4 regions of the Streptomyces sp. NPDC048001 genome follow, and region 1 is predicted to be linked to each of the others. Evidence: riboswitches for the same ligand, from Rfam matches in the RefSeq annotation. Region 1 holds a riboswitch; each other region holds the start of a gene.

Region 1 (7,465 bases):
CCGCCCCGAGAGCCTGCGGGTGGCCAGGGCCACCCCGGCGTGGGCGCCGCGGACCTCCGCGGCCGCGTCGGCCAGGAGGCCGTCCGCCCACCGGCGGTGGTCGTCGCGGTTCACCGTCGGGACCGCGACCGCCAGCGGCAGCGGCCACTCCTCGACGTGCACCAGCAGCAGCGGAAGCCCGCGCCGCCGCGCCTCCTCCGCGGCCCAGTGGGCCGCGGCCAGGCTCTCGGGCGTGCCGTCGACACCGGCGGTCACCGAACGGGACACGGGAACCTCCTCGGGCCTGTGCACTGCCCCGGCCTCCAGGGTCGCGCGCGGTGCTCCGGCCCGCCACGGGCCCCGGCAGGCGGCCCCGCGGGCGCACGGCCATCCTGGTGCCGAGGGCCCGCCCGACCGGTGACCGCCCCGCCGGGCCCGAAGCAAGCGCCGACCCCCCGCGGGGCGGACCGGACAGGAGCCGCCGCCATGCCCGAGGGGAGCGAGCCCGGCCGCCGGACCGCCGTACCGGCGGCCCCGCGCGCCCGCGCCCCGGGGTGCGCCCTGCGGGGCACCCCGGGGCGCGCCGCCGCGCGCCCGGCCGCACGCGCCCCGCGGCGCGGCTCCGCACTCACCTGCGGGCGGGAGCGGCGATGAGCGGCTGGAGCTGGGAGTACGAGGGCTACGACCCCGGTGCCGAACGCCTGCGGGAGGCGCTGTGCACCCTGGGGAACGGCTACTTCGCCACCCGCGGTGCCGCCCCCGAGTGCACCGCCGACGACCTCCACTACCCGGGCACCTACGCCGCGGGCTGCTACAACCGCCTGACCTCCACGGTCGCGGGGCGCCGGGTGGAGAACGAGGACATGGTCAACCTGCCCAACTGGCTGCCCCTGCGCTTCCGCCCCCGCGGCCCGGACGGCCCCGAGCCCTGGCTCGCCCCCGACACCCCCGCCCTGCGCGACCACCGCCAGCGGCTCGACCTGCGCACCGGCACCCTGACCCGCACCTGCCGGTACACGGCCGCCGACGGGCGCCCCCTGACGGTCCGGCAGACCCGCCTCGTCCACATGGGGGACCCCCATCTCGCCGCGCTGCGGACCGAGTTCACCGCGGAAGGCTGGGACGGGGAGATCGAGGTCGAGTCCGCGCTGGACGGCCGGGTCACCAACAGCGGTGTGGAGCGCTACCGGGGGCTCGACGGCCGGCACCTCGTCCACGTCGGCACCGGTGACGCCTCCCCCGGGGTCGTCTGGCTGCGCTGCCGCACGAGCGCCTCCGACGTCCGGATCGGCCTGGCGGCCCGCACCACCACCGACGCCCCGGCGGAGCACGGCAGGACCGCGCACGAACCGAAGCGCGCCGTGCAGCTGCTGCACCTGCCGCTCACCCACGGACGGCCCCTCACGGTCGACAAGGTCGCCGCCCTGCACACCTCGCACGACAGGGCCATCGGCGACCCCCTGCACGCGGCGTCCGACCGCGCCCGGCGCGCGCCGGGCTTCGAGGAGCTGCTGGAGTCCCACCGCGGTGCCTGGCGGCGGCTGTGGAGCCGGGCCGACCTCGACGTGCCGGGGGAGGCGGGCCGGATCCTGCGGCTCCACCTCTTCCACGTCCTGCAGACCCTCTCCCCGCACACGGCCGACCTGGACGTGGGCGTGCCCGCCCGGGGCCTGCACGGGGAGGCCTACCGCGGCCATGTGTTCTGGGACGAGCTGTTCGTGCTGCCCTACCTCAACCTCCGCTTCCCCGAGGTCTCCCGGGCCCTGCTGACCTACCGCCACCGCCGCCTGGAGCGCGCCCGGCTGCTGGCCCGCGACTGCGGCCACCGCGGCGCCCTCTACCCCTGGCAGAGCGGGAGCGACGGGCGGGAGGAGACCCAGGAGGTGCACCTCAACCCGCGCTCGGGGCGCTGGCTGCCCGACCACTCGCACCTCCAGCACCACGTCGGATCGGCGATCGCGTACAACGTCTGGCAGTACTGCGAGGCGAGCGGCGACACGGAGTTCCTGTACACCAGGGGTGCCGAGATGCTGGTCGGGATCGCGCGCTTCTGGGCCGACTCCGCGGCCTACGACCCCGGGCTCGGCCGCTACCGGATCCGCGGGGTCGTGGGCCCCGACGAGTACCACGACGCCTACCCCGGCGCCGACCGCCCGGGGATCGACGACAACACCTACACCAACGTCACCGCCGCCTGGGTGCTCGCCCGCGTCCTCGAACTGGCCGGTGGCCTGCCCGCTCCGCGCCGCAGCGAGCTCTTCGGGCGCACCGGGCTCACCGGCACCGAGCTGGCGCACTGGGAGGAGGTGTCCCGCAGGCTGTACGTGCCCTTCCACGACGGGGTGCCGAGCCAGTTCCACGGCTACGGCGACCTGGCCGAACTCGACTGGGAGGGTCTGCGTGCCCGCCACGGGGACATCCGCCGCCTCGACCGCGTGCTGGAGGCCGAGCACGACACGGTCAACCGCTACAAGGCCTCCAAGCAGGCCGACGTGCTGATGCTCGGATACCTGTTCTCCCCCGACGAGCTCGGGGGTCTGCTGCGCCGCCTGGGCTACGCCATGGACGAGGACGTCTGGCACCGCACCGTGGACTACTACCTCCACCGCACCACCCACGGCTCCACCCTCAGCGGACTGGTGCACGGCTGGATCCTGGCCCGGGTGCGCCGCGGCGAGGCGTGGGCGTACTGCCGCGAGGCCCTGGAGGGCGACATCGCCGACCTCCAGGGCGGCACCACCGAGGAGGGCGTGCACCTCGGCGCCATGGCCGGCACGCTCGACCTCGTGCAGCGGGGTCTGAGCGGCATGGAGACCCGCGCGGGCGCCCTGTGGTTCGACCCGGTCCCGCTGCCGCAGCTCGCCCAGTACGGGTTCTCGTTCCGCTACCGCGGCCACTTCGGGGTGCGGGTGCGGGTGCGGCCGGGTGAACTGAGCGTCGGTGTGCCCGCCTCCTCGCAGGGCCCGCCCGTGGAGGTGCGCCTGGGCGGCGCCGTGGTGACCGTCGACCCGGGAACCGTGCGCACCCTGCCGATCCCGTCCGCCTGACGCCGCCCGCCGCCCAGGAGCGCGCCCGCCCCTCCCGCGCGGGCCGGGGCGGCGCGGGAGGCGGCGTCTCAGGCCTCCGGGGCGGGCACGTCGTCGCTCGCGTAGTCCAGCCGGTCGACGACGTCGACCACGCCGTCGATGCTCTCGCACAGCCGCACCACGATCCGCGCCAGCGAGCGGCGCTCCAGGGTGCCGCTGAGCGTCACCCGGCCGTCGGCCACCTCCACGCCCACCGCGGCGGGGGAGACACCGAGCGTGCCGGCGAGCACGTCCTCGACGATCTCCTCCTGGATGGCGCGGTCGCGCCGCAGGAAGAGCCGGAGCAGGTCGCTGCGGCTCACGACGCCGGCGAGCCGTCCGTCCTCCGCGACCACGGGGAGCCGCTTGATGCGGTGGTCCTCCATGACGCGGGCCGCCTGCACGGCGCTCCAGCCGGGACGGGCGACCACGGCGGGGCTGCTCATCAGGCCTTCGGCGGTGTCGGCGCTGGTGCCCCCGGTATGGCGGCGCAGCAGGTCGGCCTCGGAGACGACCCCCACGGGCCGCCCCTCGTCGTCGACGACGGGCACGGCGGTGATGCCGTACTCGTCGAGCAGCCGGGCGATCTCCTTGAAGGCCGTGCCGCGCTGGGCGACCACCGCCTGCGGGGTCATCAGGTCGGCTACCGAGCGGTGTCTCATCGTGCACCAGTCCAGGGGGTCATCGCGGCGCCTCCAGTCCGTCCGGGTCCTCTTGGGGACAGTATTTCCGAGTCTGTCCCCGGTCGGCCGGGAGGGTGGTGAATGCCGGGCCCGCCGTGCGGGCCGGGCGGGCGCTGGCTACCGTGGGCGCGGGGCGGGGCACGTGCCGTGACCGGACCGCCGACAGGAGAAGGTGGCGACCATGCCCGGACAACCGCAAGCGGACTCAGGCGGCGCGGGCCGGGACCGCGCAGGCAGCGACATCGGCCGCCGGGCGGCCGCCCGCCGCCGGGAGCTCGGGCTCTCGCGGGAGGAGGTCGCCCTGCGGGCGGGCTCCGCGCCCGGGTACCTGCAGTACCTGGAGGAGAGCCCGGCCGCGCCCGGGATGGGCTTCCTGCTGCGGCTGGCGGACGCCCTGGAGACCACCGTCACGGCGCTGACCGGTGGTGACGCGGACCTCCCGGCCGGTGCGGGCCGTGCGGGGTACCACCCGGAGCTGGTGGAGCTGGATGCCGAGGAGTGCTGGGACCTGCTCGGCGCGCACGGTGTGGGCCGGGTCGCGGTCGCCACGACGGAGGGGCCGGCGATCCTCCCGGTGAACTACCTGGTCACCGAGGGCGAGGTCGCCTTCCGTACCGGTCACGAGTCGCTGCTGGGCCGTTCGGCGGGGCGTGAGGCCGCCTTCGAGGTGGACCACATCGACGAGGCCTTCAGCCAGGGCTGGAGCGTGCTGGTCGTCGGCGCGGCGCGCCGGGTCACCGACGAGGAGGAGGGGCGGAGGCTGGATCGCGAGGCCTACTCCGCGCCCTGGGCCGGGGGCGGGCGGGAGCTGTGGATCGCGGTCGCCCCGACGCGGATCACCGGGCGGCGGATCCTGGTGCGCGGCGCCCCCGGGCAGTCGTAAGCCTCATTTCGGACATGCATCCATATATGCCGCGAGGGGAGCCGTGCCACCGCCGCCTCACCGGCGCGACTGAATGTCCGATTTGGCCGCCAATGAATTCATTGGCGGCCTTTGCTCCATCGCTGGTGACATCGGTCACCCGGCCTGCCCCGCGCAGTGGATCTCCCCTGCCCTTCTCCGTTTCCTGCAAAGGGAACTGACGGAACGGAAGTCGATCTCGGGCGCCCTCTCCCGGTGCTTTCGGCGCCCCGCGCATTGCGTGTGTGAATTGCGGGCTTGTTGTGCCGCCGGTGCCTCGCCTACGGTCACGGCATTCCGGACGGGACGCCGAATCCTGCCGCTGTCCGGTATTCCGACCAGATCACCCGAACTCGGCAGGAGCGGGGGAACCAGGTAAGTCGCCGGACCGGCGTCCGCCAAGGACGCCGGGACGGCTCGGGGTGAAGCCGTGCGCTCGCACGGCCGGGCATCTCCAGCCCGAACCCGACAGCTCACCTCGCAGGCGACGGAGAGGAACTCACCATGCCTGCACAGGGTAAGCACCGCCGTCCCCGCTCCCGCCGCATCGCCCTCGGCCTCGTCGCCGTCGGAACGGGCGGCGCAGCCCTCGCCCTCCCGCTCCTCGGGGCGACGACCGCCAGCGCCGCACAGCCCGCCCACGCTCCCGCCGCCCCGGCCGCCGCCGTGGCCGCTCCCGCCGTCGCGCAGCAGAGCGCCCCCGTGACGTACTCCGTGGTCGCCGGCGACTCGCTGTCCGCCATCGCGGTGGAGCACTCGGTGGACGGCGGCTGGCAGAAGCTCTACCAGGACAACCGCGAGGCCGTCGGCGACAACCCCTCGCTGATCCACCCCGGTCTGGAGCTGACCATCGGCGGCGGGCGCGCCGAGGCCGACCGTGCCGACCGCTCCGCCGAGCGCGCCCCCGCCGCCACCGGCACCGCGGGCAAGTCCGCCCCGGCCGCGCAGACCGCCGCCGTCACCTACCCGGACAACCTGGACGGCTGGATCCGCGAGGCGCTGTCCATCATGAAGAAGCACGGGATCCCCGGCAGCTACGAGGGCATCCACCGCAACATCATGCGCGAGTCCTCCGGCAACCCCCTCGCGATCAACAACTGGGACATCAACGCCCACAACGGCGTCCCCTCCAAGGGCCTGCTCCAGGTCATCAAGCCGACCTTCGACGCCTACCACGTCGCGGGCACCAAGCACGACCAGTACGACCCGGTCGCCAACATCGTCGCCGCCTGCAACTACGCGGCCGACCGCTACGGCTCGATCGACAACGTCGACAGCGCCTACTGAGCCGCACCCGCCCCGACCGCCCGGCCCCCGCAGCGGCCCGGCGCGGACACCGCAGACGCCCGGAGGGCGCACCCCGAACGGGGTGCGCCCTCCGGCGCCGTCCGCGGACCGGTCCCGGCCCGCGGTCGCGTCACCTGCGCATGACCTCCGGCTCGTGGCGCCGCAGGAAGCGGGCCACCAGGAAGGCGCAGAAGGCCCCGAGGGCCAGCAGCACGCCCATGTCGAGCATCCAGGCCCCGGCCTCGTGGTCCCACAGCGGGTCCGTACTGGCCGGGTCGTCGGTGTTGGGGTTGATCCGGTTGAAGTCCAGGGTGGTGCCCGCGGCCGCCACCGCCCAGCGCGAGGGCATCAGGTACGAGAACTCGTTGACGCCGACCGTCCCGTGCAGGACGAACAGGCAGCCGGTGAAGACGACCTGGACGATGGCGAACATCACCAGCAGCGGCATGGTCTTCTCGGCCGTCTTCACCAGTGCCGAGATGATCAGGCCGAACATCATCGAGGTGAAGCCGAGGGCCATGATCGGCAGGGACAGCTCCAGCAGCACCGCGCCCCCGAGGACCAGCCCCTCCTCGGGCAGCTCGCGGGTGGCGAAGCCGATCGCGCCGACCAGCGCACCCTGGACAGCGGTGATCATCCCGAGGACGATCACCTTGGACATCAGGTACGCCGAGCGGGACAGGCCGGTGGCCCGCTCCCGCTCGTAGATCACCCGTTCCTTGATCAGCTCGCGGACCGAGTTGGCGGCGCCCGCGAAGCAGGCGCCCACCACCAGGATCAGCAGCACCGTGGTGGCCGTGCCGTTGGGGATGATCCGCCCGGTCTGCTCGTTGACGTTGACCAGCAGGCCGTTGTCCGGGTTGATCACCAGGCTCACGGCGCCGAGGACGGCCGGGAGCACCAGCATCAGGGCCATGAAGCCCTTGTCCGAGGCGATCACCGAGACATACCGCCGGATCAGGGTGAACAGCTGGGAGCCCCAGCTCTGCGGCTTCGGCGGCTTCAGCTGCTGCGGCGGCATCTGCACCGCCTGCGGGGCGACGGCGTCGATGTCGGCGGCGTACATCTGGTAGTGCTGGGAGCCCTTCCAGCGGCCGGCCCAGTCGTAGTCCCGGTAGTTCTCGAAGGCCGAGAACACGTCCGCCCACGTGGTGTAGCCGAAGAAGTTCAGCGCCTCCTCGGGCGGGCCGAAGTACGCCACCGCACCGCCGGGCGCCATCACCAGCAGCTTGTCGCAGAGCGCGAGTTCGGCCACGGAGTGGGTCACCACCAGCACGGTGCGGCCGTCGTCGGCGAGACCCCGCAGCAGCTGCATCACATCGCGGTCCATGCCCGGGTCGAGGCCGGAGGTCGGCTCGTCCAGGAAGATCAGCGAGGGCTTGGTCAGCAGCTCCAGGGCCACCGAGACGCGCTTGCGCTGCCCGCCGGAGAGCGCGGTGACCTTCTTGTCCTTGTGGATGTCCAGCTTCAGTTCGCGCAGCACCTCGCCGATGCGCGCCTCGCGCTCGGCCTCCGTGGTGTCGGCCGGGAAGCGGAGCTTGGCCGCGTAC
Region 2 (7,465 bases), on a different contig from region 1:
GTCACCGGGCGAGGCTAGGCGCCGTCGGTGGAGCACTCGCTGACCGCAGCATGAGCACCAGGTGAACGCCCGGTGAGCGTCGGAGTCGGTGCCGCGCCGGCCGCGCCCGCGGTGCCCGTCCGGCCGCGGTCCGCGGGCCCGCGCCGGCTCCCGTGCACGCTCCCGCCGCCGGGCGCCGGGCGCCGGGCACGCCGTGTCGGGGCCGCCGCATCCCGTCCGCCTGCGGAATCGTTTGGCGAATCAGTGGCCTGGGCCACTCCGACTGCCTACCATCGATCACCGCAAGGTCTTGTGCACCGAAGCACAATCACGCCGGGAGGCTCCTTTGCACCGCCGTCGTCGCACCGCGCTCACCCTCTCCGCCGCCCTCGTCTCCGCGCCGCTGCTGGCCGCCTGCGGCAGCCAGGCACACCCCGGGGCCGCCGCCGTCGTGGGCGGCGAGCGGATCGAGGTGTCCACCGTGCAGGCCCAGGTCAGAGACGTACGCGAGGCGCAGCAGGACTCCGAGGAGAGCGCCCGGATGATCAGCGACACCGGGCAGCTCGGCCGGGCCAAGCTCTACGACCTGATCGTGGACCGGATCGTCGAGAAGGCCGCCGCGGACGCCGGGGTCACGGTCAGCCGGAAGGAGGTGCAGGACGCCCGGGCCGAACTCGCCGGCCAGTCGGGCGGCCAGGAGCAGATGGCGGCCCTCTACCTCCAGCAGCGCGGTGTGGCCCCGGACCAGCTCGACGACCTCGTCCGCCGGGACGTCCTGGTCGGCAAGCTGGCGGAGAAGCTGGGCGCCGGGAACACCCCCGAGGGCCAGGAGGCGATGAACGAGGCCTTCACCGCCGCGGCCCGGTCCCTGGACATCGACGTGAACCCGCGCTTCGGTGCCTGGGACGACGGCAGGCTGGAGCTGGGCGCCTACAAGGCCCCCTGGATCTTCCAGGTGTCCCCGGGGCAGGAGCCCGAGACCACCGGCACCTGACCGGGAGGTAGGTTCGACGGATGACCGAGGAAGCATCCGCCGACGCCGGCCGTCTCGTCCTGCTCACCGCCAGCCACCGGGTGGCCCCGGGGCTGCTGTCGTGGCCCGCCTGGACGGCCCTGCGCGCGGCCGACCTGGTGCTCTGCGCCGACGAGGCGCACCCCCAGCTTCCCTACCTGCGGGAGGCGGGCGTCGTCGTGCGCCCCGGGGTGCCCGGTGCCGAGGAACTCGTGGCGGCCTGCACCGGCGGCCGGACGGTGGTGGTCGTCACCTCCGGCACCGGCGACCGGCCGCTGACCGACGCCCTGGCCCGCCTCGGCGGCTCGGGCCGGGTGCGGATGCCGGAGCTGGAGCTGCTGCCCGGCTCCTACGACCTGCCGGGCGCCCGGCTGCTGGATCTGGTCGAGGTCATGGACCGCATCCGCCGCTCCTGCCCCTGGTCCTCGCGGCAGACCCACCGGGGCCTCGCGAAGTACGGCATCGAGGAGGCGTACGAGCTGGTCGAGGCGATCGAGGACGGCGACCGCACGGAGCTCCGCGAGGAACTCGGCGACGTGCTGCTCCAGGTGGTCTTCCACGCCCGGATCGCGGAGGAGGACGAGGAGGAGCCGTTCTCCGTGGACGACGTGGCCGCCGGGATCGTGGAGAAGCTGGTCCACCGGCACCCCCACGTCTTCGGCGACGCGCATGCCGAGACCCCCGAGGACGTCAAGGCGCACTGGCTGCGCACCAAGGCCGTGGAGAAGCAGCGCACCTCGGTCACCGAGGGGGTGCCGCTGGGCCAGCCCGGTCTGGCGCTCGCCGCCAAGCTGGCCTCCCGGGCGCGTACGGCGGGCCTCGCCGTGGAGCCGCCGTCCGGTGAGGGGGTCGGCTGGGAGCTGCTGCGCCTGGCGGTCCGCGCGGAGGCGGACGGCACCGACCCCGAGGCGGCGCTGCGGGCGGCGGCCCGCGCCTACCGGGACGCGATCCGTGCGGCGGAGGGCGGCCCGGGTAGCGTCGAGGGGTGAACGCCCCGAGCACGCCGAGCACCCCGCACACCCCGGACGAACGGCCGGAGCCGCCCGGCCCGCAGCGGTCCCCGGCGGCGGACGCGCCGGGTCCCGGTTCCCCCGCACCCGACGGTCCGGGCGCGGGGCGGGAGCAGCCCGGGGCCGCGCCGGGCGGATGCCCCCGCACGGGTGCCGGCGGGCCCGTCCCCCCGCTCTTCAGCCGGCAGTTCGCCACCGACCCCTATCCGGCCTACGCGTGGCTGCGCGAGCACGCGCCGGTGCACCGCACGGTCCTGCCCTCGGGCGTGGAGGCCTGGCTGGTGACCCGCTACGCCGACGCCCGCCAGGCCCTCGCCGACCAGCGGCTGTCGAAGAACCCGGCGCACCACGACGAACCGGCGCACGCCAGGGGCAGGACCGGCATCCCGGGGGAGCGCAAGGCGGAGCTGATGACGCATCTGCTCAACATCGACCCGCCCGACCACACCCGGCTGCGCAGGCTGGTCTCCAAGGCGTTCACGCCGCGCCGGGTCGCCGCCTTCGAGCCGCGGGTGCAGGAGCTGACCGACCGGCTCATCGACGGTTTCGCGGCGAGGGGCGAGGCGGACCTGATCCACGAGTTCGCGTTCCCGCTCCCCATCTACGCCATCTGCGACATGCTCGGCGTCCCGCGCGAGGACCAGGACGACTTCCGGGACTGGGCGGGGATGATGATCCGCCACGGCGGCGGTCCCCGCGGGGGCGTGGCGCGCTCGGTGAAGAAGATGCGGGGCTATCTCGCCGAGCTGATCCACCGCAAGCGCGCGGAACTCGGCGAGGGCGGGGGCGACGACCTCCTCTCCGGGCTCATCGCCGCCTCGGACCACGGCGAGCACCTGACCGAGAACGAGGCCGCGGCGATGGCGTTCATCCTGCTGTTCGCCGGGTTCGAGACCACCGTGAACCTCATCGGCAACGGGGTCCACGCGCTCCTGCGCCACCCGGAGCAGCGGGCGCTGCTCCAGGCCTCGCTGGCGGCCGGGGAGAGCGGGCTGCTGGAGACCGGGGTGGAGGAACTCCTGCGCTACGACGGGCCGGTGGAGCTGGCCACCTGGCGGTTCGCCACCGAGCCCCTCAGCCTCGGCGGGCAGTCCGTCGGGGTGGGCGACCCGGTACTGGTGGTGCTCGCGGCGGCGGACCGGGACCCCGCCCGCTTCGACGCCCCCGACACCCTGGACCTGACCCGCCGCGACAACCAGCATCTGGGCTACGGGCACGGCATCCACTACTGCCTCGGCGCCCCGCTGGCGCGGCTGGAGGGGCAGACGGCCCTCGCTACCCTGCTGACCCGGTTGCCCGATCTGCGAGATGCGGGCGATCCAGGCGATTTGCGGTGGCGTGGGGGGCTCATCATGCGTGGATTGCGCACTCTGCCGGTCGAGTTCACCCCGGAGAGTAGTTGACGCTCCGTCAGGGTTGTGACTTTTACGTAATCTGCAGTGCATCGACTTGTGACTTACGTTCGAATACGGCTACGTTCACGTCGACCTCGGCGGCTGACAACCGCCGCACGGTCCCCTGTAGTCACGCGAAAGGCAACCGCATGCTCTCCGGGAACGGACGCCACCGCCGCCCCCGCCAGGCACCGGCCATCGTCGTCGCGGCGGGGGTGACGGGATCGGCCATCGCCATCCCGCTGCTCGGCGCCGGATCCGCCTCCGCCGCCGACGCCGCGACCTGGGATCGCGTCGCCGAATGCGAGTCGGGCGGCAACTGGTCGATCGACACCGGCAACGGCTTCTACGGAGGGCTCCAGCTGTCCCAGGAGGCGTGGGAGTCCTTCGGCGGCACGGCGTACGCACCGACCGCGGACCTGGCGAGCCGTTCCCAGCAGATCACCGTCGCGGAGCGGGTGCTGGACGCCCGGGGGGCCGGCACCTGGCAGGCGTGCTCCGTCGTGGCGGGGCTGACCGACGACGGCCCCGACAGCGCCCTCGACCCCGGCCTGGAGCCGGAGGCGGCCGTTCCCGCCGCCGAGGCCCCCGGGACCGGTTCCCCGAAGAGCGGGCCGGTGGCGGAGGGGCCGGGCCCCATGCCGGGCGAGCGCGCGGCGGAGCAGGCCGCCGCCTCCCCCTCTCCCTCCCCGTCCGTGACCTCCGACGGGGTGGCGGCCCCGTCCGCCGCTCCCGTGGAGCCCTCCTCGGAGCCGTCCGCGGAGCCCTCCGCACCGGCGGAGCCCGCCGCGGGCGCCCCCGGGGCCGAGGGTTCCGCGGAGGAGCACGAGGGGGCCGTCGGCTCCGCGGGCCGCGGCAAGCACCGCGGGGCCCCCGCGGAAGAGGCGGGCCAGGCCCGGCCGGACGAGGCGCGCGAGGGCGACGGCCACCCCTCGCGCGGTGACGGGTCGGTGCGCGAGGGCGCGGCCGGGGCCGCGCCCGAGGGCTCCTACACCGTGCAGGAGGGCGACAGCCTCTGGGGCATCGCCGAGCAGGGCGAGGTCCCCGGCGGCTGGTCGGCGCTCTACGAGGCCAACGAGGCCGTCGTCGGCGAGGACCCGGACCTGATCCTCCCCGGTCAGACTCTCGATCTGGGCGCGGAGCCCGCGGAATCCCCCGCTCCGTAAGCCCCTTCCACCCGGCGATAGGTCCGGAGTTGTCCGTTCTGCGCAAGTGAGACAAGGGTCTCTTCGCCGCAACTGGCCGGTTTCACCAGTCGATTTCGGTCACCTCTACCTCTACCTGCGGAAACGGTTCATTCGGCCCTGGCGGTTCGTCCGGTTTCTCCCCGATGTTCGTATTCGAACATCGGGGAGAGGTGTGTTTACCGTCGGAACCGCTCGCCACCGGTGGGCACCGCTGACCGTCACGCCGAATCCTGCCGTCGGTCGGGGGGAACAGTCGACGCTCGAAAAGCGCCGAAGGCAGGAGCGGGGGACCCAAGGTACGTTGCCGGTCCCGGCGGCCCGGAAGGGCTGCCCGGGGACGGCTCGGGGTGAAGCCGCGCGCATCCGTGCAGCGCGGCCGGGCATTCCTTCCGGCCCGAACCCGACAGCTCACCTCGCAGGCGTCGGTGAGGAGTCCATCCATGCTGCGTTCCGGCACCGCCAAGCACCGCCGTCCGTCCCGTGTCTCGCGCGTCGCCGCCCTCGTCGGCGTCGCCGGAGCGGCCGTCGCCGCCCCGCTGCTCACCGCCGGCCCGGCCTCCGCCGCGACCGCCGCCGAGTGGGACGCCGTGGCCCGGTGCGAGTCCGGCGGCAACTGGTCCATCAATACCGGCAACGGCTACTACGGCGGCCTCCAGTTCTCGGCCTCCACCTGGGCCGCCTACGGCGGCACCGCCTACGCCGCCACCGCCGACAAGGCGTCCAAGGCCCAGCAGATCGCCATCGCCGAGAAGGTCCTCGCGGGCCAGGGCAAGGGCGCCTGGCCGAGCTGCGGCGTCAACCTCTCCAGCACCCCCTACGGCGGCGCCGCGGCCGAGCAGCCGCAGCAGCGCGCCGAGGTCCCGACCACCCGCTCCGAGCGGGCCGAGGCCCCGAAGCAGTCCGCCCCCGCGACGCCGAAGGCCGTCAAGAAGGGCGACGGCGAGTACACGGTCAAGGCCGGCGACACCCTGAGCGCCATCGCCGAGGCCGAGAAGGTCGAGGGCGGCTGGAAGAAGCTCTTCGAGCTGAACAAGGACGTGCTGCAGAGCGCCGACGTGATCTACCCGGGCCAGCAGCTCCACCTGCGCTGACCCTCCGCCTCCGCCGCGGGCGGCCTCTCCCTCCGCCCCGGCGGCCACGGGCCGGCCCCGGCCCGGCGCACCTTCCCCCGAACGCGCCGGGCCGGGGTCCTTGCGCTCCGGGCTCCGTTCCCCCGTCCGTGCCGGAGCCCCCACGGAGTTACCGGCGGGTAGATGGCCGCTGTATGTCCGGTTCGACGGGTTGTGATGTCCTTTTTCGTCCCACGGGGCGGGCATCGGCCGGGCTTTCACCCCGGGGCGGTTAGGCTCTTGGCGCAAGGCCAAGCAGACCTCTGCACCTATCTCGCGTCACATCCCAGAAGGAGATGCTCGTGCCGTCCATCGACGTCGTCGTAGCCCGGGAAATCCTGGACTCCCGAGGCAATCCCACGGTCGAGGTCGAGGTCGGCCTCGACGACGGCAGCACCGGCCGTGCTGCCGTCCCCTCCGGCGCCTCCACCGGTGCGTTCGAGGCCCTCGAACTCCGCGACGGTGACCAGAACCGCTACCAGGGCAAGGGCGTCGAGAAGGCCGTCCTCGCCGTCATCGAGCAGATCGGCCCGGAGCTCGTCGGCTACGACGCCACCGAGCAGCGCCTGATCGACCAGGCGATGTTCGACCTGGACGCCACCCCGGACAAGTCCTCGCTCGGCGCCAACGCCATCCTCGGCGTCTCCCTGGCCGTCGCCCACGCGGCCTCCGAGGCATCCGACCTGCCGCTCTTCCGCTACCTCGGCGGCCCGAACGCGCACCTGCTGCCCGTGCCGATGATGAACATCCTCAACGGCGGCTCGCACGCGGACTCCAACGTGGACATCCAGGAGTTCATGATCGCCCCGATCGGCGCGGAGTCCTTCTCCGAGGCGCTGCGCTGGGGCACCGAGGTCTACCACACCCTCAAGAAGGTGCTGAAGACCAAGGGCCTGTCCACCGGCCTCGGCGACGAGGGCGGCTTCGCGCCCAACCTGGACTCCAACCGCGCCGCCCTCGACCTCATCATCGAGGCGATCAAGGAGGCCGGCTACGTCCCGGGCAAGGACATCGCGCTCGCCCTCGACGTCGCCGCGTCCGAGTTCTACAAGGACGGCGTCTACGAGTTCGAGGGCAAGTCGCGCTCGGCGGCCGAGATGACCGAGTACTACGAGGAGCTCGTCGCGGCCTACCCGCTCGTCTCCATCGAGGACCCGCTCTTCGAGGACGACTGGGCCGGCTGGAAGGTCATCACCGACAAGCTCGGCACCAAGGTCCAGCTCGTGGGCGACGACCTGTTCGTCACCAACCCCGAGCGCCTCGCCCGCGGCATCGAGGAGGGCATCGCCAACGCCCTGCTGGTCAAGGTGAACCAGATCGGTTCGCTCACCGAGACCCTGGACGCCGTCGAGCTCGCCCAGCGCAACGGCTTCAAGTGCATGATGTCCCACCGCTCCGGCGAGACCGAGGACGTCACCATCGCCGACCTGGCCGTCGCCACCAACTGCGGCCAGATCAAGACCGGTGCCCCGGCCCGCTCCGAGCGCGTCGCCAAGTACAACCAGCTGCTGCGCATCGAGGAGATCCTCGACGACGCCGCGGTGTACGCCGGCCGCTCCGCCTTCCCCCGGTTCCGCTCCGCGGACCAGTAGGCGCCAGCGCCCCCGGGACCGCCGACGTCCGCCTCGCGGACCGGCGGCCCCGGCGGGCGCCCGTGCACCACGCCTCCGTACGTCCCCGTCCCCGGTCCCGTACCGTGTCCGGGGACGTCCGCGTGTGAAGGGGAGGCGAGACCATGGCGCGCAGGCCGGAGCCCGACCGGTTCTCCACCGCG
Region 3 (7,465 bases), on a different contig from region 1:
GCCACTCCGCGGCGAGGGCCGGGGAGCCCTCCGGCGGCGAGCGCCGCCCGGCGCCCGGGCGGGCGGGGCTCCCCGTCGTTCCCGGGACGGAGATACGTACGTCCTGTACATTTTCAAGGACAGCACTCCGGAACCGGAAGAGGTACGCCGTGCACCGTCCCGCCTCCCGCCATGCCCTGCCCGAGTTCACCGACCGCTCCCCGCTCGGCACCCGCACCCTGGACCCGTACGCGAAGCTGTTCGGCGAGCGGATCGTCGTCCTCGGAGCGCCGCTCGACGACACCGCCGCCAACGACGCCGTCGCCCGGCTGCTCCTCCTGGAGCACGCCTCACCCGGGCAGGACATCCAGCTCCACATCAACTCCCCCGGCGGCCCCTTCGCGGCGATGACCGCCGTATACGACACGCTGGCGGCCATCACCTGCGACGTCGCCACCACCTGCATCGGCAGGGCCGACTCCACCGCGGCGCTGCTGCTCGCCTCCGGCACACCGGGCAAGCGCTCGGCACTGCCCGGTTCACGCATCCTGCTCCGGCAGCCCGCGGTGGACGAGCCGCTCCACGGGAGCCCCTCCGACCTCGCGGTCCACGCCGAGGAACTGCTGCGCCGACGCGCGCTGACCGTGGCCCTGACGTCCCGTCACACCGGTCGGGACGAGGCCGCGGTGGCCGGGGACCTCGAACGGGACCTGGTGCTCGACGCCCGGGCGGCGAAGGCGTACGGAGTGGTGGACCACGTCCTCGGGGGCCGCCGCGGCACGGGGTGGACCGCGTGATCCCCGAACCGCCGCGACTGCCCGCGCCGACCCGGGCCGAGGGGGCCTACCTCGACAGCTACCTCCAGGCCGCCGACCGACTCGGCCGCGCCAACCCGGCCCGCGCGGAGCGCACCTACGAGGCGCTCCGGTCCGCCCAGGCGCTGGTGGGAAGCGCGATCGCGCTGCGCGATGCCCTCACCCGGATGCACCGCAACGGGGAGAGCGACGTGCACAGCGCGACCCTGGCCCGGGCGCTGCGCGCCCTCGACGGCGAACGGCGGACGAACCGCCTGACCCTGCCGCCCCTTTCGGGGCCGGAGGGGATCTGACGGAAGGTCCGCCCCTGTCAACCGCCGACGGGGTAACGGTGTTCGTCCCTCGTTCGGTGGAGCGGGGACGACGACTCCGTGCTCCGGAGCAGTTGCGGGCGAGGACCACCGATTTGGCTGAACCGGTCGGTTTCGATGCTGGTACGACGATGGTTCCGGCGGGAGCCGGGGGCGCCCCAACACCCCTGCCCACCCGAACAGATCAGTCGTGATCGGCTTCACAAAAGCCGTTTCAACTCGGAAATCGGACATCCGTGAGTCACGATCCCTGGGACGACAAGCCCCCGTCACCTCGACGGGGCGGTCCGGGCGGACGCTGAGTCCTGCCGCCGTGCCGGGCGTCGGGTCGACGGAAGTGCATCGGCAGGAGTGGAGGACCCGGCAGTACGGGGCGACCGGTGGTTCCGGTCCGCTCCTCGGGGTGAAGCCGCTGCGGCGGCCGGGCGTCTTCGCGGTCCGAACCCGACAGGTCACCCTTCACAGGCGGCAGACGAAGGGTTGCGCATGACCGCGCAGACGCAGGTTCCGTTCCCCTCCTCCTCCGTGCCCGCCGCCCCCCGCGGCGCCCGCCTCCCCCGCACGGGCGTCGTCTCGGCACTGACGGCCGCCGTGGTGGGCGGCTCCCTCCTGGTGCCGGGCGCGGCACCGGAGGCCGCCGCGTCGAGCAGCCACGCGGGCACGGCGCTCCGGGTGGCCGCCTCCAAGAAGGGCGCGCCCTACCGCTACGGGGCGGCCGGGCCCTACCGGTTCGACTGCTCGGGGCTGACGCTCTACTCGTACCGGAAGGCGGGCAAGGCGCTGCCGCGCACGGCCCAGCAGCAGTACAACCGCACCAGCCGCATCTCCGCGGGCAACCGCCGCCGCGGGGACCTGGTGTTCTTCCACTCCGGCGGTTCCGTCTACCACGTGGGCATCTACGCCGGGAGCGGCCGCATCTGGCACTCCCCCAAGACCGGCGACGTGGTGCGGCTGGCCAAGATCTGGACGAAGCGGGTGTCCTACGGCCGGGTGCGGTGACCCGGCGGCGGGACGGCCTGGGCGGCCGGGACCGGCCGCTCGGGGGAGGCGCTCCCGGCCGCCCGGGGAAGGCGCTCCCGGGCCGCCGGGCCGCCGAGCCCGGCCTCGGCTGCCGCCGGGGGCCGGGGCCCCGGCTCGCCCCGGCCGTGCCGGGGCGGGAGGGCGGGCTCCGTCAGCGGCTCCGGTTCCGGCAGGGGCAGGACGACCCACACCGTCTTGCCGCCGTCCTCCGTCGGGCTGACGAACATCCGTCCGCCGTGGTGGGCCGTGAGCGAGCGGATGATCCCCATGCCGCGCCCGTTGTCCTGCCGCACCGCCGCGGGAAGCCGGCGGGGCCAGCGCGGGTGGCTGTCCGTGACGCCCACCAGCAGCCGTCCCGCCGCCGTGCCCGGCCCGCCGTCCCCGGTTCCCGCCTCCTCCAGGAACAGGTCGACGCGGAACGTCGGGGACTGCCCGAAGGTGTGCTGAACGGCGTTGGTGGCGAGCTCGGAGACGATCAGGCGGACCGAGTCCCGCAGTTCGCCGTCCCCGGGCAGCCGCCAGGCGCCCAGCACGTCGGCGGCGTACCGCCGGGCCGTGGAGACCGACACCGGATCGCTCGGCAGGGTGACGGAGGCTTCTTGACGGTCTGCCATGGCGTTGCGGTCCCTTCCACCGGGGCGCGGTCCGGACGGCCGCGCGGGGCGGCCCGCCCCGGAATGCCCAACGCCGACAGGGTGCCATCCGGCACCGGGCGGGGGAGGCGTTCCGCCCGGATCAGGGGACAACTGTCGCCCGAAGCGGTGATGCCCGAGGCGTGCACCTGTTCGGCACGGGCGGCCGGGCCCGCCGGGCGAGGGCAGCCCGCGCGCCGCCCTCCCCGGGCGGGCCGCGGCGGGCTCATCCCGGCGGCGCGGTCGCCAGGACGGTTCCGGCCGCGGCGGCCACCTGGCGGTCCGTGAGATCGGCCCGGGCGGTGAGCCGGAGGCGGGAGACGCCGTCGGGCACCGACGGCGGTCTGAAGCAGCCCACCAGCAGCCCGGCGTCCCGGCAGTCGGCTGCCCACCGCACCGCGGCCTCCGGCGACGGTGCCCGCACCGAGACCACGGCGGCGTCCGGGCGGGCGGCCGTCAGACCGGCCTCGGTGAAGCGCCGGTGCAGCTCGGTGGCGACCGCGCGGGCCCGGGCGGGCAGGTGCGGCTCGCGCCGCAGGACCCCGAGGCTCGCGAGGGCGCCCGCGGCGGCGGCCGGGGCGAGGCCGGTGTCGAAGATGAAGGGGCGGGCGGTGTTGACCAGGTGCTCCACGACACGCGCCGGACCGAGGACGGCACCGCCCTGGCTGCCGAGCGACTTCGAGAGGGTGACGGTCGCCACGGTGCCCGGCGCCCCCGCGAGGCCCGCCGCGTACGGGGCGCCCCGGCCTCCGTCGCCGAGCACGCCGAGCCCGTGCGCGTCGTCGACCAGCAGCGCGGCGCCCGCCTCCCGGCAGGCGCCGGCGATCCCCGCCAGGGGTGCGGCGTCCCCGTCGACGGAGAACACCGAGTCCGTGACCACCAGCGCCCGCCGCCCGGGGTGCGCCTGGAGGGTCTTGTGCACCGCGTCCGGGTCGGCGTGCGGCACCACGGCCGTCTCCGCCCGGGCGAGCCGGCAGCCGTCGACGATCGAGGCGTGGTTGGCGGCGTCCGAGACGACCAGCGCACCGCGCCCGGCCAGGGCCGTGACGGCGGCGAGGTTGGCCGCGTACCCGGAGGACAGCACCAGCGCGGCCTCGAAGCCGCAGAAGGCGGCCAGCTCGCGCTCCAGCTCGGCGTGGAGCCGGGTGCTCCCGGTGACCAGGCGGGACCCGGTGGCGCCTGCGCCCCAGCGCAGTGCGGCGTCGGCCGCGGCCCGGGCGACCTCCGGGCGGCGGGTCAGCCCCAGGTAGTCGTTGCCCGCCAGGTCCAGCAGCTCCGAGGCGGCCTCGCGGGGGCGCAGGGTGCGGACGAGCCCGGCGCGCGCCCGGTGGCGCGCCTCCTCGTCGATCCAGTCGAAGGGGTCGATCCGGTCGACGGGATCGCGGGGGGCCTGCGCCATGGGGTCCGGTCCTTTTGTAGGCAGCGCACAGACCCTAGCGGGGCGGCAGCGCGCGCGGGATGTGGTCATACACACACCTGATTCCACCGCCGTTGTGCACATCCTCCTTGGCCCGGGCCCGTGCGGTGCGTCAGGATCAGCGCCATGGACCTGCTGAACACGCTGGTGGAAAAGGGCATGCGGCGCGAGCTGCCGACCCGTGAAGAAGCGCTCGCCGTCCTGGCGACCTCCGACGACGACCTGCTCGAGGTGGTGGCCGCGGCCGGCCGGGTCCGCCGCCAGTGGTTCGGACGGCGGGTGAAGCTCAACTACCTCGTCAACCTCAAGTCCGGGCTGTGCCCCGAGGACTGCTCCTACTGCTCGCAGCGCCTCGGCTCCAAGGCCGAGATCCTCAAGTACACCTGGCTGAAGCCGGAGGAGGCGACCGAGGCGGCGGCCGCGGGCGTCGCGGGCGGCGCGAAGCGCGTCTGCCTGGTGGCGAGCGGGCGGGGCCCGACCGACCGGGACGTGGACCGGGTGTCCAGGACCATCGAGGCGATCAAGGACCAGAACGGCGAGGTCGAGGTGTGCGCCTGCCTCGGCCTGCTCTCCGACGGCCAGGCCGAGCGGCTGCGGGCCGCCGGGGCCGACGCCTACAACCACAACCTGAACACGTCCGAGGAGACGTACGGGGAGATCACCACCACCCACACCTACGCCGACCGGGTGGACACGGTGAACAAGGCGCACGCCGCCGGGCTGTCCGCGTGCTCCGGCCTGATCGCCGGCATGGGCGAGAGCGACGAGGACCTGGTGGACGTGGTCTTCGCCCTGCGCGAGCTGGACCCCGACTCCGTGCCGGTGAACTTCCTGATCCCCTTCGAGGGCACGCCGCTCGCCAAGGAGTGGAACCTGACCCCGCAGCGCGCGCTGCGGATCCTGGCCATGGTCCGCTTCGTCTGCCCGGACGTGGAGGTCCGCCTGGCGGGCGGGCGCGAGGTCCATCTGCGCAGTCTCCAGCCGCTCGCCCTGCACCTGGCGAACTCGATCTTCCTCGGCGACTACCTCACCAGCGAGGGCCAGGCGGGCAAGGCGGACCTGGAGATGATCGCCGACGCCGGCTTCGAGGTCGAGGGCGCCGGCACGACGACCCTGCCGGAGCACCGGGCGGCCGGGGGCTGCGGCTCCGCGGGCGCGGCGGGCTCCGTGTGCGGCGAGGGCTCGGGCGGCTGCTCCGGCGGCGCCGGGGAGACCGCGTCCGCGACCGGGTCCGCCCCCGCCCCCGAGGCGGCTCCGGCCGGAGCCCGTACCGACCTGGTCGCGGTGCGGCGGCGCGGCGCGGGCACGGACCTGGCGCCCAATGCCTGAGTTCACCACCGGTGAGCTGCTGGACCTGGACCGGGCCCATGTGTGGCACCCGTACGGCCCGATGCCGGGCCGTACCGAGCCGCTGCTCGTGGAGTCGGCCTCCGGCGTCCGGCTCCGGCTGGCCCGGGAGGTCCACGGGCGGCGGGAGCTGATCGACGGCATGTCCTCGTGGTGGTCGGCCGTGCACGGCTACAACCACCCGGTGCTCAACGAGGCGGCCACCGCCCAGCTGGGACGGATGAGCCATGTGATGTTCGGCGGGCTCACCCACGAGCCGGCCGTGCGGCTCGCCGCGCGGCTGGTGGAGGTCACACCGGAGCCGCTGCGGCACGTCTTCCTGTGCGACTCCGGCTCGGTCTCCGTCGAGGTGGCCGCCAAGATGTGCCTGCAGTACTGGCGCTCCCTCGGCCGCCCGGCCAAGCAGCGGCTGCTCACCTGGCGCGGGGGCTACCACGGCGACACCTGGCAGCCGATGTCGGTGTGCGACCCCGAGGGCGGGATGCACGAACTGTGGCAGGGGGTCCTGCCCCGGCAGGTGTTCGCGGGGCCCCCGCCCGCGGAGTACGACGAGACCTACGCCGAGGAGCTGCGCGCGCTGGTCGCGGCGCACGCGCACGAGACGGCCGCGGTCGTGGTCGAGCCCGTGGTGCAGGGTGCGGGCGGGATGCGCTTCCACTCCCCGGCCTACCTGGCGGTGCTGCGCGAGGCCTGCGACGAGCACGAGGTGCTCCTGGTCTTCGACGAGATCGCCACCGGGTTCGGCCGGACCGGCGAACTCTTCGCCGCGGACCACGCCGGGGTGTCGCCGGATGTGATGTGCCTGGGCAAGGCGCTGACGGGCGGCTATCTGACGATGGCGGCGACACTGTGCACGACCCGGGTGGCGGAGGGGATCTCGCGGGGCGAGGTGCCGGTGCTCGCCCACGGCCCGACGTTCATGGGCAACCCGCTCGCCGCCGCGGTGGCCGGTGCCTCGCTGGACCTGCTCCTCGGGCAGGACTGGCGGGCGGAGGTGAAGCGGCTGGAGGCCGGGCTGCGCACCGGGCTGGCCGAGGCCGCCGCGCTCCCGCGGGTGCGCGAGGTCCGCGTGCTCGGCGGGATCGGGGTGGTGCAGCTGGACCACGAGGCCGACATCGCGGCGGCGACGGCCGCCGCCGTCCGGGAGGGGGTCTGGCTGCGGCCGTTCCGCGACCTGGTGTACGTGATGCCCCCGTATGTGACGGGGGACGAGGACCTGGCGCAGGTCTGCCGCGCGGTGTGCGCGGCAGCGGCGGCGGGCTGAGGCGCACCGGCCGGGCGGCCGGTGCCGGGCCGGGCGGGCCGCGCCCGTAGCGGGAGAGCGGCGCCCGGTACGGCACCCCGCGGGGCGCCGTGCCGGCCTCCTGGGCCCCGCCCGGCCGGTCCGGGAAGGCGGCGGGGCGGGGCACCGCCGCGACCGGGGCCGGCCGCGGCCGACGGGGGCAGTGGCGACCGCCGCGAGGCGCGGCGGTCGGTGGACGAGAACGGGAAGACCAGCATGTCAGTGATCGTCGTGACGGGTACGGGTACCGGGATCGGCAAGACGGTGGTGACCGCGGCGCTCGCCGCCGCGGCGCTGGCGGGCGGCCGTTCGGTGGCCGTGCTCAAGCCCGCGCAGACCGGGGTCGCCCCGGGTGAGGACGGCGACGCCGCGGTGGCGGCCCGGCTGGCCGGAGCCGTGACCTCGCGCGAACTGGCCCGGTATCCGGAGCCGCTGGCCCCGGCCACGGCGGCGCGGCGGGCGGGGGCCGCGCCGGTCACGCCGGCCCGGGTGGCGCAGGCGGCCGCCGAGCTGGCCGCCTGCCACGATCTGGTGCTGGTGGAGGGCGCGGGCGGTCTGCTGGTGCACCTGGACGACTCCGGGGCCACGCTCGCCGACGCTGCCGCGCTGCTCGGGGCACCGGTCCTGGCCGTCGCCCCGGCGGGGCTGGGGACGCTGAACGC
Region 4 (7,465 bases), on a different contig from region 1:
CGTGCCGTCCCCGCCGGCCGCGCGGGGAGCGGCGGTGTCCGGGGCGGGCGGCCGGCGGTCGGTGCGCAGGCGGCCGAGCCAGGAGCGGGCGCCGAGCGGACGGTGGCGGGGGTGGGCGCCGGTGGTGCCGGTCCCCTGGCCGGCCACCGGTCCGCCGCCGTCACTGCTGCCGTCGCCGCCGCCGTCGCCATCGCTGTTGGCGTCGCCTCCGGCGGGTTCCGCGGCGGCCGGGCGGGGCTCGGGAGCCACGGGGCGGCTGCCGGGGGCGGTCGCGTCCGGTTCCGGGCCGCCCGGGGGCGCAGCGGGCTCCGGCCGGGCGCGCGGCCTGGTGCGGGTGGCCGCCGACAGGGCGTCGGCCAGGGCGCCCATCTCCACATGGACCACGGCGACCGGCTTGGCCGGGCCCGCGGCCGCCGCGTCGGTGAGGGCCTCCGCGAGGACCTCGCCGTCGCCGGATCCGCCGTCGCCGGGCTCGGTGGCACCGGGCTCCTCCACCCAGGGGATGGCGGTGACGATGACCGCGTCGCAGGCGCCGTCGTCGAGGGCGGTGGCAAGGGCGGCGCGGAAGTCGGCCGGGGTCGCCGAGGTGGTGAGGTCGACGGGCGGCAGGGGGCGCAGGCCCTCGGTGAGGCAGGCGTCGTAGGCGAGCAGGCCCAGCGACTCCGAGTTGCCGAGGATCGCCACCCTCGGTCCGGCGGGCAGCGGCTGGCCCGCCAGCAGCAGCCCCGCGTCCACGAGCTCGGTCACCGTGTCGACGCGGATGACGCCCGCCTGGCGCAGCAGGGCGCCGACCGTGGCGTCCGGGATCCGGGTCGCGGGGACGGCGTGGCCGGGCGGCGCGCTCCCGGTGTGCCGCGCGCCCTTGACCGCGACCACCGGCTTGACCGCGGCCGTGCGGCGGGCGAGCCGGGTGAACTTGCGGGGGTTGCCGATCGACTCCAGGTAGAGGAGGACCACGTCGGTCCCGGGGTCCTCGTGCCAGTACTGGAGGATGTCGTTGCCGGAGACGTCCGCGCGGTTGCCCGCGGAGATGAAGGAGGACAGCCCCGCACCGCGCCGGTGCAGACCGGCGAGCAGCGCGATGCCGATCGCACCGGACTGGGTGAAGAGGCCGATCCGCCCCGGGGCGGGTGACCGGGGGGCCAGCGAGGCGTTGAGGCGGACCTCCTCGGCGGTGTTGATGATCCCGAAGGCGTTGGGGCCGATGATCCTCATGCCGTACGAGCGGGCCTGGCGCACGAGTTCGCGCTGGCGTTCCCGCCCTTCGGCGCCGCTCTCGGCATACCCCGCGCTGAGCACCACCAGCCCCTGGGCGCCGTGCTCACCGCAGTCGGCGACCGCCTCGGGGACGCGCTCCGCGGGGACGGCGACGACCGCGAGGTCCACCGGCTCGCCGATCTCGCCCAGCGACCGGACCGCAGCGACGCCGTCGACCGTGCGCAGGTCCTCGGGGAAGGCACGGTTGACGGCGTGGAGGCGGCCGGTGAAGCCGGAGGCCAGCAGGTTGCCCAGCGTGGTCCGGCCCACCCCGCCGGGACGGCGGCTCACGCCGACCACGGCCACCGAGCGGGGGGCGAGCAGCCGCTGCACGGAGCGCGCCTCGGCGCGCAGCTCGCGCCCGCGCTGGACGGCGAGGGACTTCGCGGTGGGTTCCAGGTCGAGAGTGAGATGGACGGAGCCGTCCTCGAAGCTGCGCCGCTGGGTGTAGCCCGCGTCCCGGAAGACCTTGATCATCTTGGTGTTGGCGGGCAGGACCTCGGCCGTGAAGCGGCGGATGTCCCGCTCCCGGGCGACGGCGGCGATGTGCTCCAGGAGCGCGGAGGCCACCCCCCGGCCCTGGTGGGCGTCCTGGACCAGGAAGGCGACCTCGGCCGAGTCGGCCGGGTAGGCGGCCGGACGGCCCCGCTCGTCGACGCGGTCGTAGCGGACCGTCGCGATGAACTCGTCCCCCGCGGCCATGGCCAGGCCCACCCGGTCCACGTAGTCGTGGTGGGTGAAGCGGTGCACGTCCCTGTCGGACAGGCGGGGATAGGGGGCGAAGAAGCGGTAGTACTTCGACTCGTCGGAGACCTGCTCGTAGAAGCTGACGAGCCGGTCGGCGTCGGCGGGGGTGATGGGTCTGATGCGGGCCGTCCCGCCGTCGCGCAGCACGACGTCGGCTTCCCAGTGGTCGGGGTAGGCGTGCTCCGGCTCGGTCCGCGTGGGCATGGGCCAAGCGTACGGCGGTACCTGCGCTCGCGTACCGGGGCGGCCGGGGGCAGGCTGAGGCCCGTCCGCCCCTTGACCGGGAGGGCTCCCGCCCCGGCGGGGGCACGCCGGACCGTATGCCACACTGGTCTAGACAACCCGTAGCACTCGAAGGGCAACACCATGGCTGAGCGTCGCGTCAATGTCGGCTGGGCCGAGGGCCTCCACGCCCGCCCCGCGTCCATCTTCGTCCGTGCCGCCACGGCCTCCGGGGTCCCCGTGACCATCGCCAAGGCGGACGGCGCCCCGGTCAACGCCGCCTCGATGCTGGCCGTGCTGGGGCTCGGCGCCAAGGGCGGCGAGGAGATCGTGCTCGCCTCCGAGGCCACCGACGCCGACGCCGCGCTCGACCGCCTGGCCAAGCTGGTCGCCGAGGGCCTCGACGAGCTGCCCGAGACGGTCTGACCGCAGCGGGCGGCCCCGGCGGCCGTCCGCACGTCCGCGCCCGGTGAGCCGCGGCACCCCGGAGGGTGCCGCGGCTCACTGCCGGTCCGGGCCGCCCTGCGGTGCGCACACCTCCGTGGTCCGCCGGGTCCGGGGGTCCCTCCACCGTCCACCGCCGGCGCGGATACCGGCCGGCCGCCGCACGCGGCACCGCAATTCCCCGGATGAATTCCCCCGCGATCCAGGGCCGTGAATTCATGCGAAGCAACGCACCCGGCGCGACGGAAATACACGCAATTCCGGGAGGGCATCGCAAGGACGCCCCTCCCCCGTCACCCCTTTGTATACGGACCTCGTGTTACGTGCGGACGCGTTCGGTGTTTACGGAATGTTGCGAGGTCCTCACGGGCTCCACGCGGCGGAGCCGGTGGGCCGCTGCGGACCGCTCCGCGTGCAGGGCCGTCAGGGCGCGGGCGCGCTCCACGTCGCCCCGGGCGACCGCGTCCACGATGGCGCCGTGCTCCACCCACTCCTCGACGGGTGCCGCCGCGGGCTCGACCGCGTACATCCACGCCACCTTGTGGCGCAGCTGGGTCAGCAGGGCGATCAGCCCGGGGCTCGCGCTGGCCTGGGCGAGCGTCTCGTGGAACCAGGTGCCGAGGGACCTGAGATCCTCGCCCTGACCGCGCCGGGCGCGGTCCTGCCCCAGCCGGACCAGGCCCCTCAGGACCCTCAGATGCGCCTCGCTGCGCCGCTGGGCCGCACGGGCCGCGCCGAGGGGCTCCAGCAGGGTGCGGACCTCCAGCAGGTCGGCGGCCTCCTGCTCGGTGGGCTCGCAGACATGCGCCCCGGCGTGCCGCCGGGTCACCACGAACCCCTCCGACTCAAGGGTCCGCAGGGCCTCGCGGACAGGGACGCGGGAGACGCCGTAGCGGCGGGCGAGCTGCTCCTCGGTCAGGCGGCTGCCGCGCCGGAAGACGCCGGAGACGATGTCGTCGCGAATAGCCGTGCATACAGAGTGCGCGGGAATGCGCATGACCGAACCTCCGCCGTATCCGCACGAAACCAGCGCCGGCTGACGCGTGTCCCGTGACTCTATTCCAGTCGGCGGGGTTTTCCGAAGGGCGACCGGAATCCACACATAATCTTCTGGCCTTTTGGCCGGAATCGGTGGAACAGTCGGCCGCGACGGCGGAGGCCCTCCCCGCGAGGGACGGGAGGACCCCCGCCGAGGGGACACCGGACGGGTGAAGGCAGGGGCACGGGTGAGGGCCGGGACACGGATCCGGCCCAGACCGCCGCGGGCCGGAGGGGCCGTCCGCGGTGCGGACCGCCCGGCGCACGGGGACGGGACGGCGGCCCGGTGCGGGCGGCCCACCCGGACGGGGCGGGCCGCAGGGGGTCAGACGCCGACGCCGTGGGAGCGGAGGTAGGCGACGGGGTCGATGTCGGAGCCGTACTCCGCCGTCGTCCGCGCCTCGAAGTGCAGGTGCGGGCCGGTGGAGTTGCCGGTGGAGCCGGAGAGGCCGATCTGCTGGCCCGGCGCGACCCGCTGGCCCACCCCGACGCCGACGGAGGACAGGTGCCCGTACTGGGTGAAGGTGCCGTCGTCCATCCGGATCACCACGTTGTTGCCGTACGCGCCGCCCCAGCCGGCCTCGACGACGGTGCCGGCGCCGACGGCGACCACGGAGCTGCCCATCGGGGCCCGGAAGTCGACACCGGAGTGGCTGCCCGAGGACCACAGGGCGCCGCCGGCCTGGTAGCCGGTGGTCACATGGGAGCCCGCCACCGGGAGGCGGTAGGCGTTCAGGCGCTTGCGCTCGGCCTCACGGGCGGCGCGCTCCTCGGCCTCGCGCAGCTCCCTGGCGCGCTCCTCGGCCCGGCGCTCGGCCTCGGCCCGGGCCTTGGCGGCGGCGCGCCGCTTCGCCGCGGCCTCCTCGGCGGCCTCGCGCTGCGCGGCGGCCTGGTCGGCTATCTCGTCGGCGAGCGAGGTCTCCACGGAGATGACCTGCGTCAGACCGGTGTCCTCGGGGGTGGCCGCCAGGGGCTCGGCCGCGAGGGCCGGGGAGGCGAGACCGCCCACGACGCCGGTGGTGGCGAGCGTGGCGGCACCGGCGAGGCTCGCGGTCCTGCGCGTCAGGCGGCTCGGGGCACGATGCTTCCCGGTGGCACGGGTGAACGCCATGGAGAGGCGGATCCTTTCCTTCCGTCTCGCCTACCGGGTTAGCTGACGGGTTCGGAGCAGGAAGGTCTCCTACGGGCGCCTCCGCGGACGAAGGCCCCCGATTCACCCCAGGGAGAACGCTCCGCCGCCCTCCACGGGCGGGGAGTTGGGTCCCCGGCTCCCCGGGCTCACACCCTGCGGGGACTCGGCGATGACTGTCCGGTGCCGCCGGTGCGGCAGGTACGGGGCGGACAGCCGGACCGACGCTAGGCAGTCGGAGGGCCCATCACCAAACGGACAAGGGCTTTTGTCATACACGCCACATGACATAACGCCACTTACGCCAAAGAGCCAGATCAATCGCTCATTCAGGACATAGGGGACGGGCCCTCGGATCCGGGCAGACGCCCGAGGACCCGTCCCCCCGTACGCGGGCGGCGGTCAGCCCGCGACCACCGTCACCTCTCCGATCCCCAGGGCCTCCACCGGCTCCCGGATCGCGGAGGCGTCGCCGACGAGCACGGTGACCAGGCGGTCGACCGGGAAGGCGCCGACCGCGGCCGCGGTCGCCTCCACGGTCCCCGTCCCCGCGAGCCGCGCGTACAGCCTCGCCTGGTAGTCGTCGGGCAGGAACTGCTCCACCTGGTCCGCAAGGGTGGCCGCCACGGAGGCGGCCGTCTCGTACTTCAGCGGCGCGACACCGACAAGGTTCTGCACGGCCACGTCCCGCTCGGCGTCCGTCAGCCCCTCGGAGGCGAGCGTCCGCAGCACCTTCCACAGGTCGTCCAGGGCCGGGCCCGTGTTGGGCGTGTCCACGGACCCGCTGATCGCCAGCAGCGCGGCCCCGGAGCCGTCCGGCGCGGAGCGCAGCACCTGCCCGAAGGCGCGCACCCCGTAGGTGTAGCCCTTCTCCTCGCGTAGGACCCGGTCCAGGCGGGAGGTCAGGGTGCCGCCGAGGCAGTAGGTGCCGAGCACCTGCGCCGCCCAGACGCTGTCATGGCGGTCGGGGCCGACGCGCCCGATCAGCAGTTGGGTCTGCACGGCCCCGGGCCGGTCCACGATCACCACACGGCCGGTGTCGTCGGCGGTGGCCGCGGGGACGGGGCGCTGCGCCGCCTTGTCACCCGTCCAGGCGCCCAGGGTCCCGGCGAGCACGGCGTCCACGTCGAGACCCGTGAGGTCGCCGACGACCACGGCGGTGGCCGTGGCGGGCCGGACATGGGCCTCGTAGAAGGCCCGCACCGCGGCCGCGTCGATCCGGGAGACGGTCTGCTGGGTGCCCTGCCGGGGGCGGGAGATGCGCAGCGCCGCCGGGAACAGCTCGGCGGAGAGCTGCTTGGCCGCACGGCGGGCCGGGTTGGCCATCTCGTGGGGGATCTCGTCCAGGCGGTTGCGGACCAGGCGGTCGACCTCGCCGGAGTCGAAGGCCGGGGCACGCAGGGCGTCGGCCAGCAGCCCGAGCGCCTTGGGCAGCCGGGAGGCGGGCACCTCCAGGGAGACCCGCACACCGGGATGGTCGGCCATCGAGTCGAGCGTGGCCCCGCAGCGCTCCAGCTCGGCGGCGAACTCCTCGGCGCTGTGGCGGTCGGTGCCCTCGGAGAGCGCCCGGGCCATGATCGTGGCGACGCCGTCGAGACCCTCCGGCTCGGCGTCCAGCGGCGCGTCGAGCAGTACCTCGACCGCCACGACCTGCTGGCCGGGACGGTCGCAGCGCAGCACCGTCAGGCCGTTGTCCAGGGTGGCGCGCTCGGGGGCGGGGAACGCCCAGGGCCGGGGCTCCCCGGCGGTGGGCTGCGGGTGGAAGTCCATGGTCACGGCAGCGTCGCTCACTGGTCGGCCCCCTCGGTCGCAACGTTCTGTGCGGGCTCGTCGGTCTCTGCGGCGTTCTCCGCCGACTCGTCGGCGGCCAGCGGCTCGTAGACCAGCACCGCCCGGTTGTCCGGGCGCAGCCTGGCCTTGGCGACCGCCTGCACCTCCTCCGCGCTGACGTCCAGCACCCGCTGCACCGCGGTGAGGGCCAGCTGGGGGTCCCCGAAGAGCACGGCGTAGCGGCACAGCTCGTCGGCGCGGCCTGCCACGGTGCCCAGCCTGTCCAGCCACTCGCGTTCCAGCTGGGCCTGGGCGCGCTCCATCTCCTCCGGAGTCGGTCCCTCCGCGGCGAAGCGGGCGAGTTCCTCGTCGACGGCGGCCTCGATCCGCGGTACCTCGACACCGGCCGAGGTCTTCACGTCGAGCCAGCCGAGCGAGGGCGCGCCGGCCAGGCGGAGCAGGCCGAACCCGGCGGCCACGGCCGTCTGGTCGCGGCGGACCAGCCGGTTGTGCAGGCGGGACGACTCGCCGCCGCCGAGCACGGTGAGGGCGAGGTCGGCCGCGTCGCACGCGCGGGTGCCGTCGTGCGGAAGGCGGTAGGCGGCCATCAGCGCGCGCGCCGGGACCTCCTCGACGACCTCCTCGCGCAACTGCGCGCCGATGACGTCCGGCAGGGAGCCGTCGCGCGGCGGGTGCTTGCCGTCGTGACCGGGGATCGACCCGAAGTACTTCTCGACCCACGCCAGGGTCTGCTCGGGGTCGATGTCCCCGACGACCGACAGCACCGCGTTGTTCGGGGCGTAGTAGGTGCGGAAGAAGGCCCGGGCGTCCTCCAGGGTCGCCGCGTCCAGGTCCGCC

The links. Region 1 has a riboswitch for cyclic di-AMP ahead of ACGF15_RS00040 (transglycosylase SLT domain-containing protein). Riboswitches for the same ligand answer to the same signal wherever they lie in the genome.
Region 2: linked by a shared signal. The riboswitch ahead of ACGF15_RS28170 (transglycosylase family protein) and the one ahead of ACGF15_RS00040 (transglycosylase SLT domain-containing protein) in region 1 are both predicted to bind cyclic di-AMP.
Region 3: linked by a shared signal. The riboswitch ahead of ACGF15_RS14960 (C40 family peptidase) and the one ahead of ACGF15_RS00040 (transglycosylase SLT domain-containing protein) in region 1 are both predicted to bind cyclic di-AMP.
Region 4: linked by a shared signal. The riboswitch ahead of ACGF15_RS10920 (M23 family metallopeptidase) and the one ahead of ACGF15_RS00040 (transglycosylase SLT domain-containing protein) in region 1 are both predicted to bind cyclic di-AMP.

Annotation. Positions count from the first base shown of each region.
Region 1 covers NZ_JBIDBN010000001.1:6,145-13,609, reverse strand. The annotation lists gene ACGF15_RS00060 (universal stress protein) at 1-267, opposite strand, end outside; gene ACGF15_RS00055 (glycoside hydrolase family 65 protein) at 630-3,026, shown strand; gene ACGF15_RS00050 (CBS domain-containing protein) at 3,095-3,706, opposite strand; gene ACGF15_RS00045 (helix-turn-helix domain-containing protein) at 3,909-4,610, shown strand; cyclic di-AMP (ydaO/yuaA leader) riboswitch at 4,963-5,128, shown strand; gene ACGF15_RS00040 (transglycosylase SLT domain-containing protein) at 5,133-5,915, shown strand; gene ACGF15_RS00035 (FHA domain-containing protein) at 6,046-7,465, opposite strand, start outside.
Region 2 covers NZ_JBIDBN010000020.1:56,470-63,934, reverse strand. The annotation lists gene ACGF15_RS28195 (glycosyltransferase family 2 protein) at 1-5, opposite strand, end outside; gene ACGF15_RS28190 (SurA N-terminal domain-containing protein) at 326-973, shown strand; gene ACGF15_RS28185 (nucleoside triphosphate pyrophosphohydrolase) at 994-1,980, shown strand; gene ACGF15_RS28180 (cytochrome P450) at 1,977-3,404, shown strand; gene ACGF15_RS28175 (transglycosylase family protein) at 3,545-4,561, shown strand; cyclic di-AMP (ydaO/yuaA leader) riboswitch at 4,841-5,019, shown strand; gene ACGF15_RS28170 (transglycosylase family protein) at 5,023-5,673, shown strand; gene eno (phosphopyruvate hydratase) at 5,988-7,283, shown strand; gene ACGF15_RS28160 (septum formation initiator family protein) at 7,427-7,465, shown strand, end outside.
Region 3 covers NZ_JBIDBN010000007.1:205,939-213,403, reverse strand. The annotation lists gene ACGF15_RS14970 (ATP-dependent Clp protease proteolytic subunit) at 150-776, shown strand; gene ACGF15_RS14965 (hypothetical protein) at 773-1,087, shown strand; cyclic di-AMP (ydaO/yuaA leader) riboswitch at 1,434-1,588, shown strand; gene ACGF15_RS14960 (C40 family peptidase) at 1,592-2,104, shown strand; partial or broken gene ACGF15_RS14955 (ATP-binding protein) at 2,287-2,739, opposite strand; gene ACGF15_RS14950 (8-amino-7-oxononanoate synthase) at 2,984-4,156, opposite strand; gene bioB (biotin synthase BioB) at 4,301-5,503, shown strand; gene ACGF15_RS14940 (adenosylmethionine--8-amino-7-oxononanoate transaminase) at 5,496-6,785, shown strand; gene bioD (dethiobiotin synthase) at 7,020-7,465, shown strand, end outside.
Region 4 covers NZ_JBIDBN010000005.1:93,039-100,503, reverse strand. The annotation lists gene ACGF15_RS10935 (GNAT family N-acetyltransferase) at 1-2,208, opposite strand, end outside; gene ACGF15_RS10930 (HPr family phosphocarrier protein) at 2,371-2,652, shown strand; gene ACGF15_RS10925 (GntR family transcriptional regulator) at 2,990-3,667, opposite strand; gene ACGF15_RS10920 (M23 family metallopeptidase) at 4,034-4,819, opposite strand; cyclic di-AMP (ydaO/yuaA leader) riboswitch at 4,832-5,019, opposite strand; gene ACGF15_RS10915 (pitrilysin family protein) at 5,240-6,607, opposite strand; gene ACGF15_RS10910 (pitrilysin family protein) at 6,625-7,465, opposite strand, start outside.